4 regions of the Pseudoalteromonas sp. T1lg24 genome follow, and region 4 is predicted to be linked to each of the others. Evidence: predicted binding sites of a transcription regulator. Region 4 holds the regulator's gene; each other region holds the start of a gene.

Region 1 (3,615 bases), on a different contig from region 4:
TAAGTGAGGTACCTTATTTGTAGCGCTAATGTGCCAACATATAGCGACGTCCTTATTCGCAATAGTATCACTTAAGTGACGGTTAATTTCTTCTTCAAGTGTGTTGAAAGAGGTGACCTGTTGTAATCCGTCAGGGTGGTTGGCTGCACTGTAATTAAGTAAATCATCAATCATGCGCGCAAGCTTTTCTACCGATTGTTGCATTATTGTTAGAATTCTACCTTGTTTATCACTTACCTCGCCAAGTAAACCGCTGTTTAATAAGCTGCTGCCTTCATTAATCGAGGCTAGCGGTGTTTTCAGTTCGTGGGTGACATGACGTAAAAAAGTTTCCTTTTGTTGTTGCACGCGTTTTAGTGCCAAGCGAAGCCAGTCAAGTCGCCTGCCAAGTTGTTGCAGCTCATGGCTACCTGATAATTTTATCGGCTGATCTAACTGCCCCTTACCTACATCAGATAACACGGTTTCAACCTGATTGAGTTGACGACAAATGCGAAAGATTAAAAACGAACTAATAATCACTAATATCGGCAGTAACACAATAAGGCCAACAACAAACTCGGTTTGTAACGACTTAAACTGTTCATTTTTATTTGCGAGGCGGGTATCTAGTGTGTCATCAAAGTTGGCATCAAGTTGTTTAAGTTGCGCCACCAGTTGCGCAAATTCGTCAGCGCTTTTTGGGTCTAATAATGTCGCTTGTTGCAATTTAGCAACAAAATCACTTTTCGCGAGTTTTAATTTTAGTAATTCAATGCGATTTTGCGTGGTTTGCCATTTTTGTTCGATACTAATTTGTAATTGTTCACTCTTTAACAGTTGGTTGTTCTTGAGCGCCTTTTCAATGCCATTTACGTCTGCTTTTATATAATTGTATTCGAGTATAAGCTCCTGATTTTCATCGTAAATCATAAGCGTTTCTTGCTGGTGTTTCGAGATACTGGTGGCATACCACAGTGTAAGCAATACGATCGGAAGTACACCTACTAACATGGCAACTAGCGCTTGTTTTTGTAACGACTGAGAAAAAAATTGTTTCACTAAAAAAAACCTTTGCAAATACAGGCTGAACCGAACAGCTTTTGCTCGATTAAAAGTAGAAATTAAATTAGTTGTTGCAAAATTGCGACAATATAACTAATTGTTTTATAAAGATAAAAACATGATGGCTGTTTTGTTGTTGCAATTTAGCAACAAATAAACAGCTTATTTTCGAGCGAAATACCTCAAAAAAATCCTATCTATTTGTTTTATATGCTTTTTTAAAAGTTGGCATCATGTTTGTAATAGTCTTTGCGACAATGCGAAAGCATAAAACGAGACTAGCTTAACAAATGTATTTTGCGTTAAGCAAAAATTTAACAGACATCCAAATATAGGGAGAAATACCCATGAAGATTAGAGCAATTGCATATTTAACAGCAGTACTTGGTGTAGCAGCATTTAATACACAAGCAAACACATTATTTGATGAGCTTGACCTTAACAAAGATGGCTTCATTTCTGAAGTAGAAGCAGCTGCAAACAGCAAAGTAGCTGAAGTGTTTCAAGAGTTAGACACAAACGAAGATGCGCAAATCAGCAAAGACGAATTTGCAGCATTTGAAGGCTAATAAACGCCTTACCACTTAATAATAGGGAAGTGCGCTACTTTCCAATCAGTTTAGATATTCAAAGTTAAAATGAAAGGAAGTTCCAAATGAAAAAATTAGTAATGTCAGTATTTGTTATCGCAAGTTCATTTTCAGCAGTTGCAGCGGACGATTTCGCAACACTTGATAGTGATAGCAATGGTGCAATCAGCCAGCAGGAAGCGGCACAAAATGAAGCACTTTCAGAGCAATTTAAAACACTGGATGTTGACGGTAACGGCGAGCTAAGCAAAGACGAGTTTGCAGCATTTAAAGGCTAATCCGTACCAGGGGAAGTGCGCTACTTTCCAACGTTAAGTAACAAACCCAAAGTAAAGATGAAGGAATTTAAAATGAAAAAATTAGTAATGTCAGTATTTGTTATCGCAAGTTCATTCTCTGTAGTTGCAGCGGACGATTTCGCAACACTTGATACAGACGGTAACGGCTCTATCAGCAAAGACGAAGCAATGCAAAACGTATCGCTAGTTCACCAATTTGCTGACTTAGATGTAGACAACAGTGGCGAGTTAAGCAAAGAGGAATTTTCGAAGTTTAAAGCGTCATAAGTTTAAAGCTTCTTAAATATCCCGTTTTACAGTTGGGCTCACTTAACTCCTTGTCAATCAGTATGCCGAGTGAGTCCAACTTTTTTTATTAAATCAAGTAGTGAAGTGAAATGAAAAAAGCCTTAGTTATCGCAATCTCAATGTATGTAATGTTATTTGCCACCGTAAAAGCCGTTGCAGATGAAGAGTTTGCTTTGTTCGATTCTGACAACAGCGGTACCATCAGCGTAGACGAGGCGAAACGCAATCACGCACTACTTGAACAATTTACACATTTAGACCGCGATAATAATGGCGAGTTAAGTCCACAAGAATTCGCCAGATTCACTGGATAACCCCGTATCAACCCTCCCTAGTGCGACCTGAACTATTTTTTGTTGGACATGAATACTTTTACGGTCGCACTATTTTCACATTAAAAATGCTTTTGCTTTTGAATTGGCTTATGTAAGCTGCTTATAACATCTTAGTTTTATGAGTAAAATCATGACGCCAGCAATTAAAACAGCAGAAAAAGCGAAGATAGATTTCTCCGTACACCAGTATGAACACGACAGCAGTGTTGCATCTTTCGGGTTAGAAGCCAGTGAAAAGCTTGGCGTATCTGCGGCCACTGTGTTTAAAACGCTGGTAGCAAGCTTAGATAATGGCGAGCTGGTTGTCGCGATTATTCCTGTCGATCGAAAATTAAATCTAAAAGCTGTGGCCAAGGCGAGTAAAGCAAAAAAAGCCAAAATGGCCGAACCGCTCGATGTTGAGCGTTCAACCGGTTATGTACTTGGCGGCGTAAGCCCACTAGGACAAAAGAAACGCCTTAAAACCCTGCTTGATGACTCTGCTAAAGCACAATCCACTATTTATGTGAGCGCCGGTCGTCGCGGTTTGGAGATTGAACTTCAACCAAGTGATCTTTTATCACTGACTAATGGACAGTTTGTACCACTAAAAGCCGAATAACTCCTACCTAAGGTTTATCCCGAACCGTTATTTGTCATTGAAGTTTCATAATTCAAGGCCATTTTTATGCTTAAATAATCTGGACTATACCAGATTGGAAAAGATGAAATGAATGAATACTTGTTATTGACGCCGGGCCCACTCTCAACCAGTAATACAGTAAAGCAAGCAATGCTTAAAGATTGGTGTACCTGGGATGACGACTATAACATTGAGATTGTGCAGGCGATCCGTGCAAAACTCACGGCACTTGCGAGTAACACTCACGATTATACCAGTGTATTAATGCAAGGAAGTGGTACTGCAAGTGTTGAGTCAGCACTTGGCAGTTTAATTAAAAACACCGATAAACTGCTTATTATTAATAATGGCGCTTATGGTAAGCGCATCGCTGAAATTGCAAATTACTTAAATATAAATGCGCAGGTAGTAAATTTAAATGAAACCCAGTTACCAAA
Region 2 (3,615 bases), 230 kb from region 4:
GTGCCGGTGTAGGCTTTGACGCTGAAATCGTAGAGCGCACCAAAGGAAATAAAGGCTGGTTAGCGCGTTTCAGCTATTTATATCATACCCTTGCTTGTCTTTTATTCTTTAAGGAGTCGCTCTTATCATTAAAGCAGCAAGGTAAAGAAACGCATTATAAAAACTTTCTTACGGTGTTTGCTAATGGCAAATACTTTGGCGGCGGTATGAAAATTGCGCCCAACGCAGAGCTAAACTCGTCGCACTTAATGCGTTACAGTGTAGAAAAAACGCATTTAGCCAAAAAGCTCTGGGCTTTACCTAAGCTCTATTACGGTAAACATATTTCGCTACCAGAAGTGAAGGAACACGCATTTACACAACTTGAAGTCCTAACCCCAAACTTGCCTGTGCAAGCAGATGGAGAATCTGCAGGCTACACACCTGTGGTGATTGAAGTAGCTAAAAGCGCGTTAACGATAAAAATAATTTAACACCATAAAAAAGGAGCCTAGGCTCCTTCACATTGATGACTGACGCTTTAATCTAAATTCAATATCCTTAATTTAGATTGATGACTTTTTAGTTTCCACTTTAAATACATCGTAATTTGCAAGTGCCGGAATACGCGCTTGTAACTCATCCTCTTGCATTGCTAGGTCTTTAAAGTCAAAACACATTTGGTCGGCTCTTTGCTCAATATTCTTCGCTTGTAGCTCAACTTTTTCTTCAATTTGCTCGCCCATACGTTCCATGCGCTGCTCAAACTCGCTCATATCACCGCCAGAACTTAACATTTCGCTACCTAAAGTAATCAGCAAGCTGCCAATGGATTCCATAATCATTTCTTCCATTGCTTGTTCCATTTGCTGGTCGAACTTACTATCGAATGTGTCGCCAATGTTATCGAAACGGCCTTGATCCATAATGAATGTGCCACCGTCATAAAATGCAGCGTGAATTTCATCGCCAATCTCTGACATCATTTGTTCCATTGTAGCCATATTTTTTAAGCCAAATGCACTGCCCACTTCGCTTAGCGCAACACCTGCTAACGCGACACCTTCCATCGCTATCTCAGCCACTTGTGGAACCTGACCGCGCACATCGCTAGAGTAACGGGCAAGTAATGTTTGATCCGCTGCAGAGAGTGACTGCGCTTCGCCATTAATCTGCAAGTTACCATCTTGGTCAATAACTACTTCACCTGAAGCGGCTTTGATATTAACCGTATCAGGTGTAATTGATAGGGTGTTGTTAAATTCTAAATTGCAGCTATCCGACGAAAAGCTCATATTGCTGTCGTGACCATCTTGATGTGCTACTGCATTTGTTGATAAGCCAATACACGCTGCCACTGCTGTTGTTAAAAGTAATTGTTTCATAGTGATTCCCGTATCTTTTGCGTTTTAATTTTTTCTCTCGTTGATATAGCTATATCAAGGTCAGTGCCAAATTTAAAAAACATTTAAAATACATATAGATAACTATTTTCTCGTAACTTTGAGAGCTTCTAAAAAGCATTTAAAAACTAAAAAATAGTAAATTTAACCATGTGAGTTGTGTATTTGACTAAGTTATTTGAAATATATTTACTTGCGCAAAATACAATAATGGTTATTACTGTTTATGAGTGCTTAAACATTTAATGTTGAGGGTGATCATGAAAGACAATTACCAAAACATAAACAATCAAGAGCCGCTAAATAGCGATTTAGAAAACAACCAAGAAAACGAACATAAACGCGAAGTTAAAAAACGTTTAGAAGATATTTTAGAAAGAAAGCGATTACGAAAATCCATTGGCATGGATGACACCCACAATTACTGGGATGAGCTATAACAGCATTTCGCGCCATGGTTTAAAAACAATAATTAGCCACTGTTGATGCTTTATGTGGCGGGTATTTCACACCCCTAATTCCAAACTTAGTCACACAAAAATAATAAAAATCAGCCAATACACATTAATCCATAGAATTAGCGCGTGTCGATCTGAACGAGTTCACCTAAATTTAGGTTAACTGTGTTCGTTTAACTGCAACATTAAATCACCGAGCAATGCTTTTAGTTGGGACGCTTTATCAAGATCTAACCCTACTTTATCTACCAGTTGTGAAGGTAGGCACGAAAGCGATTGCTGTAGCGAGTTACCGTAATCAGTTAAATAAATACGTACTTTTCGCTCATCCCAATCATCACGCCTGCGCTCAATTAAATTGTTGTCGGCCATACGCTTTAAAATAGGCGTTAATGTATTATTGTTTAAAATCGCCTGCTGCCCAATTTCCCCCACAGTAACGCCATCTTGCTGCCATAAAATCAGTAAAATAACGTACTGCGGATAAGTTAATTTGTATTTGTCTAACTCAGGCTGGTAAAGCCGCGTCACTAGACGTGACGCCGCATAAATTGGGAAGCAAAGTTGATTTTCTAACAGTTGCTCGGGCTTACTTGCCATACTATTGCGCCAGCGCTTTTTCGATATAGCTAGCAAGTGCGTCAGGTTTTGTTGTTGGCGCAAAACGCTTAACTGGTTTGCCATCTCGGCCAATTAAAAACTTAGTAAAGTTCCACTTAATTTTATTGCCCAAAATACCCGACAATTCAGTGCGTAAATACTTATAAAGTGGGTGGCTATTTTCACCATTTACATCGATTTTCTCTGTCATAGTGAAATCACGCCATAGTTAATTAAACATTCACCCTGAATTTGTTCCGGCGAGCCTGGTTCTTGTTGGCCAAATTGGTTACACGGGCAACCAATAATAACTAAACCTTGGTCGCTATACTTTTTGTGTAACGCTTGAAGACCTTCATATTGTGGTGTTAATCCACACTTACTAGCAGTATTTACAACTAATACGACTTTGCCTGCAAAATCTGCAAAGTCGATATTCTGACCTTGCAAACTGTTAATACTAAATTGATAAAATGGTGTCATTAGCTTTCTCCTCTATTGCAGTCAAATATATCGTGCACGATATAATCGCACAATAATAGTTCAAAAATTGAAATAAATCGCGGTCATCTCGATTTAAACTCTTCAATTAAAAAATCTATTAATAAACGTACTCTTAAGGGCATTAGATCACGGTTGGGGTAAACCAGCCAAGAAGCGTTATCTGCAACTTGATATGAGTCTAATAAGCTTACTAATTTGCCACTTTCAATATAGTCCCCAACAATATCATACGCTAGATGAGCAATGCCTAAGCCCGATAAACACGCTTGCAGCAGCGCTTCTCCATTATTGCTGCGCCAACGTCCAGCCACCTTAAACTCTTTAATATTGTCGCCCATATTAAAGCGCCAACGGTTAGTAACTGCTATTAAACAATTATGCTCTATCAATTGCTCTGGGTGGCTTGGTGCAGGAAACCTTGCTAAGTACTCAGGCGATGCAACTAAAGTCATAACACGTGTTGAAAGTGGCCGCGCAATTAAATTAGAGTCAGCCATTCGGCCAAATCGAATCGCTAAATCAACGCCTTCGGCAATCAAATCTACATTGCGGTTATTAAAATCCATGGTAATCGACACTTGTGAATAACGCTGACAAAACTGCGCGAGCTTAGGTGCAATTTGCTTTGAGGCAAAATCGCCAGCACACGAGATTTTAATCTTGCCCTTCGG
Region 3 (3,615 bases), on a different contig from region 4:
GTAGTTTTTGCTTTTTAAGCAATAATGCGAGCTGCTTATAATTTGAAACACTAGCTGCAAGTACGTAACTGTAAGCCCACACTAAATTAAACACAATATTATAAATAACATAGGCTACGAGTGACTCGCTTAAGCCATCCAAATGCATAAGACTGTTTAAGTACTCTTCAAGAGAGTAAGGAACTAATGCGAGAAATATAGGTAAAAAATCTAAACCAATAATCACTAATGAAGTGATGGTGGAACTAGCTAATAGCAGTAAAAACAGTTTCCACTTAGTTTTAGCGTAGGTTTTATAGTGTTTATAAACGCCGCGCAGCACGATATGGAATGCCGCAAATATCATTATGAGCTGGTAAGTGGTGAGAGCCAATGCACCGTACCAACCAAGTTGAAATATGGGTATCTCTTGGCCTTCAGGTTCTTGAAAAACCCCCCAGATACCCAAGAGACTTACTAAGGCTGATACAAATAAGATCGGCCCTTGGTATCGCCAATAATTAGGACTGGTATTTCGAATGTAACTGAAATTCATAACCGGATTTTGACCTTTTTAAATTGGCAATGTTAAACATGCGATATATTTATCGTCTTTAAACTCAGCGTTTAACGAGGCGTTTTCGTTATACATTAGCTGTAAGCGTTTAATTAGGTTTTCTTGCCCTGTACCTGTGCTTTCGACTTTATAGGTGCCTGTGTAAATTGGGTTACTTACGGTCACCACAAGTTGGTTTTTTTGTTTAGCAATATCAACAATCAGCAGGCTTTGATCTTGCCTTGGCGCAATGCCGTGCTTAATTGAGTTTTCAATTAATGTAAGAATGCCCATAGTGGGGACTTTGATATTTAAGCAGGTTTCATCTACGTGCATTTCAATTAACAAGCGCTCTTCAAGGCGAATATGCTCAATATCAAGATAGAATTCACAAATGCGTAATTCTTCTTTTAATTTTACCGTGGGGTGCTTATTCGCAGTTAAGTTGTAGCGAAAAAGCTCATTTAGTTTATCGATTAACTCTTTAGCAAGCTGTTTATCTTCGAAAATCATACCGCGAATACTGTTTAATGAATTAAACAAAAAATGCGGATTAAGCTGACTCATTAATAATGCGATCTGGCTTTGCTTAAGTTGTGTTTTAACTTGGAAGCGACGTTTTAAAGCCGATAAAGGCATATAGAAAAAGAGCCAAAATCCAAACACACCAAGTTGGGAACGAAGTCGTTCAGATGAAGCTCGTTCTATTGCTTCAGGATCTCCTTGAGCAATTTTTTCTTGTTCTTCGCGAATTTTTAGGTGTTCTCGTTTATAGCCTTCTTTGAATCCTCTTTTAAATTCTGAAGAAACGCTTTTTCCTTTTGAGGAATCTGATTGGGTTGAGTCTGATGTATCATCGACTATTGAAGTGTCGCCATCGCTTGCTGGTTGAGCGTCCTCATTACTTTCATTAAGCGGATCTTTATCTGGGTTAGCTTTGTAGTAAGCGAGTTTTTTAGCAAGAGGTTTAAAAGTATCGTGACTCGATTCAGCTATGTTGGTGGCCAAGTAAGCACTAATCATAACGAGAAAAATGCCGCTCAGAGTGATTTTAAAAAGGTTGGTTTCTTTATCGCGAAGAAAATTAATCGGTGCCCTGAGTAAAAAATGGGTGATCAGAAAAAAACAAAACACTTTTCCGCCAGTGTGTGCAAACGTATTTGCTAAACCGTAAATTTCCTTATCAGTATTTATATTTGATAATCCACTAAGCAACAGTAAAACCGCAGTGAGCGCTTGGATAACCCAATAAGCCATGTGCTTATATATCCTTTGTTATTGATTTTTAATTCCATTGAGTTGGCAAAGTTCAGGGTTATATACCAACTCCGTTGGTTCATATTGTGTCAAAAACGGTCACCAAAGCAAGTTTTTGCTGTTTCATTTTTTGCACCAAAACGTTCACAAACCCACTATTGCTGCACCTTTGTGGTGCGTTAACTTTGTTGTAACACATTGTAAATTACATAACTTTATGAATTAGATAAAAAAATATTATTGGCATAAAGGTTGGATTTAGTAAGTACAAATAAAAAACAACAACAGGTACACGTTATGAAAATGATCAGCGCCATTATTAAGCCATTTAAGCTTGATGATGTTAGAGAAGCGATGTCAGATCTTGGCATTGAGGGCATGACAGTAGTCGATGTAAAAGGTTTTGGACGTCAACGCGGGCACACTGAGCTATATCGAGGCGCAGAGTACCAAGTTGATTTTATTCCAAAAATTAAAGTCGAAATTGCAACGCAAAGTGACAATGTTGACCGCGTGGTTGAGGCGATTACCAATGTGGCACAAACCGGCAAAATCGGTGACGGCAAAATTTTTGTCTATGACCTAGAGCAAATTGTTCGTATTCGTACGGGCGAGTTAGACGAAGCGGCAATTTAAGGGGAATGTCATGGAAAACACAGTAGTTGAATTAAAGTTTGCGCTCGACACATTTTACTTTTTAATGTCTGGCATCTTAGTAATGTGGATGGCTGCGGGTTTCGCAATGTTAGAAGCGGGCCTAGTACGCTCTAAAAACACCACTGAAATTTTAACTAAAAACGTCGCGCTTTACGCGATTGCATGTACGGTTTATCTGATTGTTGGTTACAACATTATGTATGTTGATAATGCCGAGGGTGGTTTTTTACCGTCATTGGGCATGCTGATTGGTACTGAAGCGGCAGATGCTGATCATGCATTGCAATCAGACTTTTTCTTCCAAGTTGTGTTTGTTGCAACGGCAATGTCGATTGTTTCAGGTGCAGTTGCTGAGCGTATGAAGTTATGGTCTTTCCTTGTTTTTTGTGTGGTGTTAACTGGTTTTATATATCCATTAGAAGGTTACTGGACTTGGGGCGGTGGCTTCTTATCTGAGATGGGATTTGTTGATTTTGCAGGTTCAGGTATTGTACATATGGCGGGGGCAGCGGCTGCGCTTGCCGGTGTATTATTACTGGGTGCACGTAAAGGGAAGTATGGTAAAAATGGTGAAATCTACCCAATTCCGGGCTCTAATTTGCCGCTTGCAACATTAGGTACATTTATTCTTTGGATGGGTTGGTTTGGTTTTAATGGTGGTTCGCAATTGCTGCTATCAGATAAAGAAAATGCCACAGCAGTGAGTCAAATCTTACTTAACACGAATGCGGCAGCGGCTGCTGGCGCAATTTCAGCACTATTACTTTGTAAAGTGTTATGGCGTAAAGCTGATTTAACTATGGTATTGAATGGCGCACTTGCAGGTCTTGTTGTAATTACTGCAGAACCTGCATCGCCAAGCCCGTTACTTGCGGTGCTAGGTGGCGCGCTAGGTGGCAGCTTAGTTGTGTTCAGTATTGTGGCATTAGACAAAGCTAAAATTGATGACCCAGTGGGTGCGATTTCAGTTCACGGTGTATGCGGCTTCTTAGGCCTTATGCTAGTGCCGTTATCAAATAGTGATGCGACATTTGTAAATCAGTTAATTGGCGCAGTAGTAATCTTTGCCTTTGTGTTTGTGAGCTCATTTATTGTTTGGGCGGTACTTAAGAAAACCATGGGTATTCGTGTTGGCGAAGAAGAAGAAATTAATGGTATGGACCAGC
Region 4 (3,615 bases):
AAGATTTAGGTTTTACCCACTTTGAAAAACCGCAATTTACTATTTTTTCAGAACAAGGTGTGTGGCAACTCACAGCCGATGAGGCCACGCTCTACAATAACGAAAAGCTCATTTTGGAACAAAACGTTATTGCCAAAAGTCTAACGCCAAATATCATGCTCAATATAATTGAAGCGGCAAGCGTAGAATATTTAATTAATAGCAAACTAATGACTTCTCAATCCGAAGTAAAAATGACAGGTCCGGGACTTGAAATTAAAGGACAAGGCCTCAATGCTAATTTAGAAGAGCAAGTTATTAAGTTAATAAACCATACAAAGACCACTTATTATGACCAATAACATGACGAAATTACTGTCAATCGCTGGACTAGCCTTCACTTTGTGTATCACAAGTGGACACGCTATCGCTGAGCAGATCAAACTTAAGCACCCACTTGAGATTGACGCCGATGAGCAAGCTGCTCGCTTAAAAGAAAATGTCGGTATTTTTCGCCATAATGTGCAAATTAAGCATGGCAATATGACCATCACCGCCGATTACCTTGAGGCACATAAACGAGCTGAGTTAGGAGATAACCAGCAATTACTTATTGCCAGTGGTGACCCGGTAAAATTTATTGCTGAACAAGAAGATGGGTCAATCATTGTCGCAAGTGCTAAAAAAGTCACTTACGATGTGGCTAAATCATTATTTACAATGTCTGGTGGCGCCAAATTTCAACAAAATGGCGACATGATGTCAGCAGATACCATCATCTATGATCGCGCTGCTGAAACAGTGACGTCTAAAAAAGCTGAAAACTCAACTAACCAAGTAAAAACCATCATCAATACGCAAAATGAACAAGGCGAACAATGAGCACATTAATTGCCGAAAAGCTGGCTAAAAGTTACAAATCACGCCAAGTGGTAAAAAATGTTGGTTTAGAAGTAAAGGCTGGCAGTATTGTTGGTTTGCTTGGTCCTAACGGTGCCGGTAAAACTACGACGTTTTACATGATTGTTGGTTTAGTACCGAGCGACAATGGCGTTATTCGTATTGACGATAATGACATTACACTGCAACCAATGCATAGTCGCGCCCGTTTAGGCATAGGCTATTTACCGCAAGAATCGTCGATTTTTAGAAAGCTCACTGTGTATCAAAACATCATGGCGATTCTAGAAACACGCAAAGAACTTAATCGTGTGCAACGCGAAGAAGCGCTCGATGATTTATTAGAAGAATTTAACATTGGCCATATCCGAGATTCACAGGGTATGGCATTGTCGGGTGGTGAACGTCGTCGTGTCGAAATTGCGCGCGCATTAGCCGCAAACCCCAAATTTATCCTGTTAGATGAACCTTTTGCTGGTGTTGATCCTATTTCAGTGATAGATATAAAGAAAATAATTGAGCATTTGAAAAATCGCGGCATTGGCGTGTTAATAACAGACCACAACGTGCGTGAAACCTTAGATGTATGTGAAAAAGCCTACATTGTTTCTCACGGCGAATTAATCGCATCTGGCACGGCTGAAGACGTTTTAAACAACCAAAAAGTACGCGATGTATACCTAGGTGAACAATTCAGACTATAGTAATAGTTATAGGCCTTAAATTTGGAATTGAATTGTTAACTAGCGGCTTGAAATCGAAAGAAGGATTAGAATAACTACATGAAGCAATCTTTACAGCTTCGCCTTGGGCAGCAACTAACAATGACTCCACAATTGCAACAGGCTATTCGCTTGTTGCAGTTGAGTACGTTAGATTTGCAGCAAGAAATTCAAGAAGCGCTTGATGCCAATCCTTTACTTGAAGAAGACATTGACTACAGTGACGATAAACAAAACAACGAAAACACTGAGTCAAACAAAGACGAATCATTAAACGGCGATGATATTGAAGCAGCGCCAAGCCAAAGTGAAATTGAATCAAGCGACGCACTTAGCAACGAGAATATTTCTGAAGATTTAGCTATGGATGTGTCGTGGGACGATTATATCAGCGCCGCACCGGTTTCTGTCAGTAACGCCCCAGCTCCTGACAACGATACTGTGTATCAAGGCTCAACCAGCGAATCATTGCAAGATTACTTAATGTGGCAATTACGCTTAACGCCGTTCAGCGACACCGACGAGATGATCGCAACCACTATTGTTGAAGCGGTAGACGATTCAGGTTATTTAACACAAAGTAGCGAAGAAATTTTAGAAGCGGTACAGCAATCTGACGACCAAGAACAAATTGAACTAGACGAAGTTGAAGCTGTACTTAAACGCGTTCAACTCTTTGATCCTGTTGGTATTGCTGCGCGTTCGTTACAAGAATGTTTATTGATCCAGCTCAATCAGTACGACAAAAATACCCCTTGGCTAAACGAAACAAAGAGCGTAATCTCAAACCATATGGAACTTTTAGGATTACGTGATTATCGTACAATAATGAAGAAGGCTAAACTCAAGGAGCCTGAGTTAAAAGAAGTCTTAACATTAATACATAGCCTTAATCCAAAACCAGCTGAAAGCATCATAAAAGAAGAACCTGAATACGTGGTTCCCGATGTTTCAGTAAAGAAAATTAAAGGACGCTGGCGCGTTGATTTAAACAACGATAGCATGCCAAAGATCCGCGTGAATGAACAATACGCTGCGCTTACTCGCTCGATGAAATCAAGCACTGACAGCCAGTTTATTCGCAACCATTTGCAAGAAGCAAAATGGTTTATTAAAAGCTTAGAAAGTCGCAATGATACTTTATTAAAAGTAGCCAATTGCATTGTTGAACAACAACAGGCATTCTTTGAATATGGTGACGAAGCAATGAAACCTATGGTTTTAAACGACGTTGCCGAAATGGTCGAGATGCATGAGTCGACTATCTCGCGTGTAACAACGCAAAAATACATGCATACACCACGTGGCATTTATGAGCTTAAATACTTTTTTTCAAGCCACGTTAGCACGGAAAATGGGGGTGAGTGTTCATCCACCGCGATTCGAGCACTGATCAAAAAGCTAGTTGCGGCGGAAAATCCTGCTAAACCATTAAGTGATAGCAAGATTACCGACTTACTAGCGGAACAAGGAATTAAAGTGGCGCGACGCACTATCGCAAAATACCGTGAGTCGCTATCCATACCACCGTCTAATCAGCGCAAGAGCCTGATCTAGACCAAATAGAAGGAAAATGCTTATGCAATTAAACTTAACAGGTCGTCACGTAGAAATTACTGATTCTTTAAGAGACTATGTCACTAACAAATTTGCAAAACTAGAGAGGCATTTTGATCATATAAATAACGTGCACGTTATTCTAGATATTGAAAAACTATCACAAAAAGCAGAAGCTACTATGCATGTTAACGGTGGCGAATTGTTTGCCTCTACCGAGCATCAAGATATGTATGCAGCAATCGATGGCCTGGTCGACAAACTAGACCGCCAAGTAATTAAGCACAAAGAGAAACTTTCTCGCCACTAAAATGAAATTAACCGATATTATTGCTGAGGACTGCGCTAAAACCGCGGTCCTTTTTAATAGCAAAAAAAGACTGTTTGAATTTATTAGCGACCTTGCCCATCAGCAAGCCCCTGATATTACTTCTCAAGAGTTTCTTGAAGCCTTACT

Evidence for each region. Region 4 encodes sigma-54, which starts transcription at its own class of promoters, with help from an activator protein. Its sites were predicted from a motif close to GTTGGCACGNNNNTNGNNT; they were not measured.
Region 1: a site for sigma-54 is predicted at 1,269-1,287, ahead of C2M30_RS18075 (EF-hand domain-containing protein). Genes of this name have one in related genera too.
Region 2: a site for sigma-54 is predicted at 1,417-1,435, ahead of C2M30_RS19955 (YggN family protein). Genes of this name have one in related genera too.
Region 3: a site for sigma-54 is predicted at 2,032-2,050, ahead of C2M30_RS02130 (P-II family nitrogen regulator). Genes of this name have one in related genera too.

The regions. Positions count from the first base shown of each region.
Region 1 is NZ_PQCB01000033.1:1,304,301-1,307,915, forward strand. It holds gene C2M30_RS18070 (sensor histidine kinase) at 1-1,041, opposite strand, end outside; gene C2M30_RS18075 (EF-hand domain-containing protein) at 1,392-1,613, shown strand; gene C2M30_RS18080 (calmodulin) at 1,700-1,912, shown strand; gene C2M30_RS18085 (calmodulin) at 1,985-2,200, shown strand; gene C2M30_RS18090 (EF-hand domain-containing protein) at 2,311-2,535, shown strand; gene ybaK (Cys-tRNA(Pro) deacylase) at 2,687-3,157, shown strand; gene phnW (2-aminoethylphosphonate--pyruvate transaminase) at 3,266-3,615, shown strand, end outside.
Region 2 is NZ_PQCB01000034.1:97,323-100,937, reverse strand. It holds gene C2M30_RS19960 (diacylglycerol/lipid kinase family protein) at 1-473, shown strand, start outside; gene C2M30_RS19955 (YggN family protein) at 546-1,364, opposite strand; gene C2M30_RS19950 (PA3496 family putative envelope integrity protein) at 1,643-1,822, shown strand; gene C2M30_RS19945 (MarR family winged helix-turn-helix transcriptional regulator) at 2,000-2,440, opposite strand; partial or broken gene C2M30_RS19940 (glutathione peroxidase) at 2,442-2,923, opposite strand; gene C2M30_RS19935 (LysR family transcriptional regulator) at 3,007-3,615, opposite strand, start outside.
Region 3 is NZ_PQCB01000004.1:177,733-181,347, forward strand. It holds gene C2M30_RS02120 (histidine kinase) at 1-535, opposite strand, end outside; gene C2M30_RS02125 (sensor histidine kinase) at 554-1,792, opposite strand; gene C2M30_RS02130 (P-II family nitrogen regulator) at 2,090-2,428, shown strand; gene C2M30_RS02135 (ammonium transporter) at 2,439-3,615, shown strand, end outside.
Region 4 is NZ_PQCB01000034.1:323,179-326,793, reverse strand. It holds gene lptC (LPS export ABC transporter periplasmic protein LptC) at 1-341, shown strand, start outside; gene lptA (lipopolysaccharide transport periplasmic protein LptA) at 343-861, shown strand; gene lptB (LPS export ABC transporter ATP-binding protein) at 858-1,583, shown strand; gene C2M30_RS20965 (RNA polymerase factor sigma-54) at 1,662-3,158, shown strand; gene hpf (ribosome hibernation promoting factor) at 3,181-3,468, shown strand; gene ptsN (PTS IIA-like nitrogen regulatory protein PtsN) at 3,470-3,615, shown strand, end outside.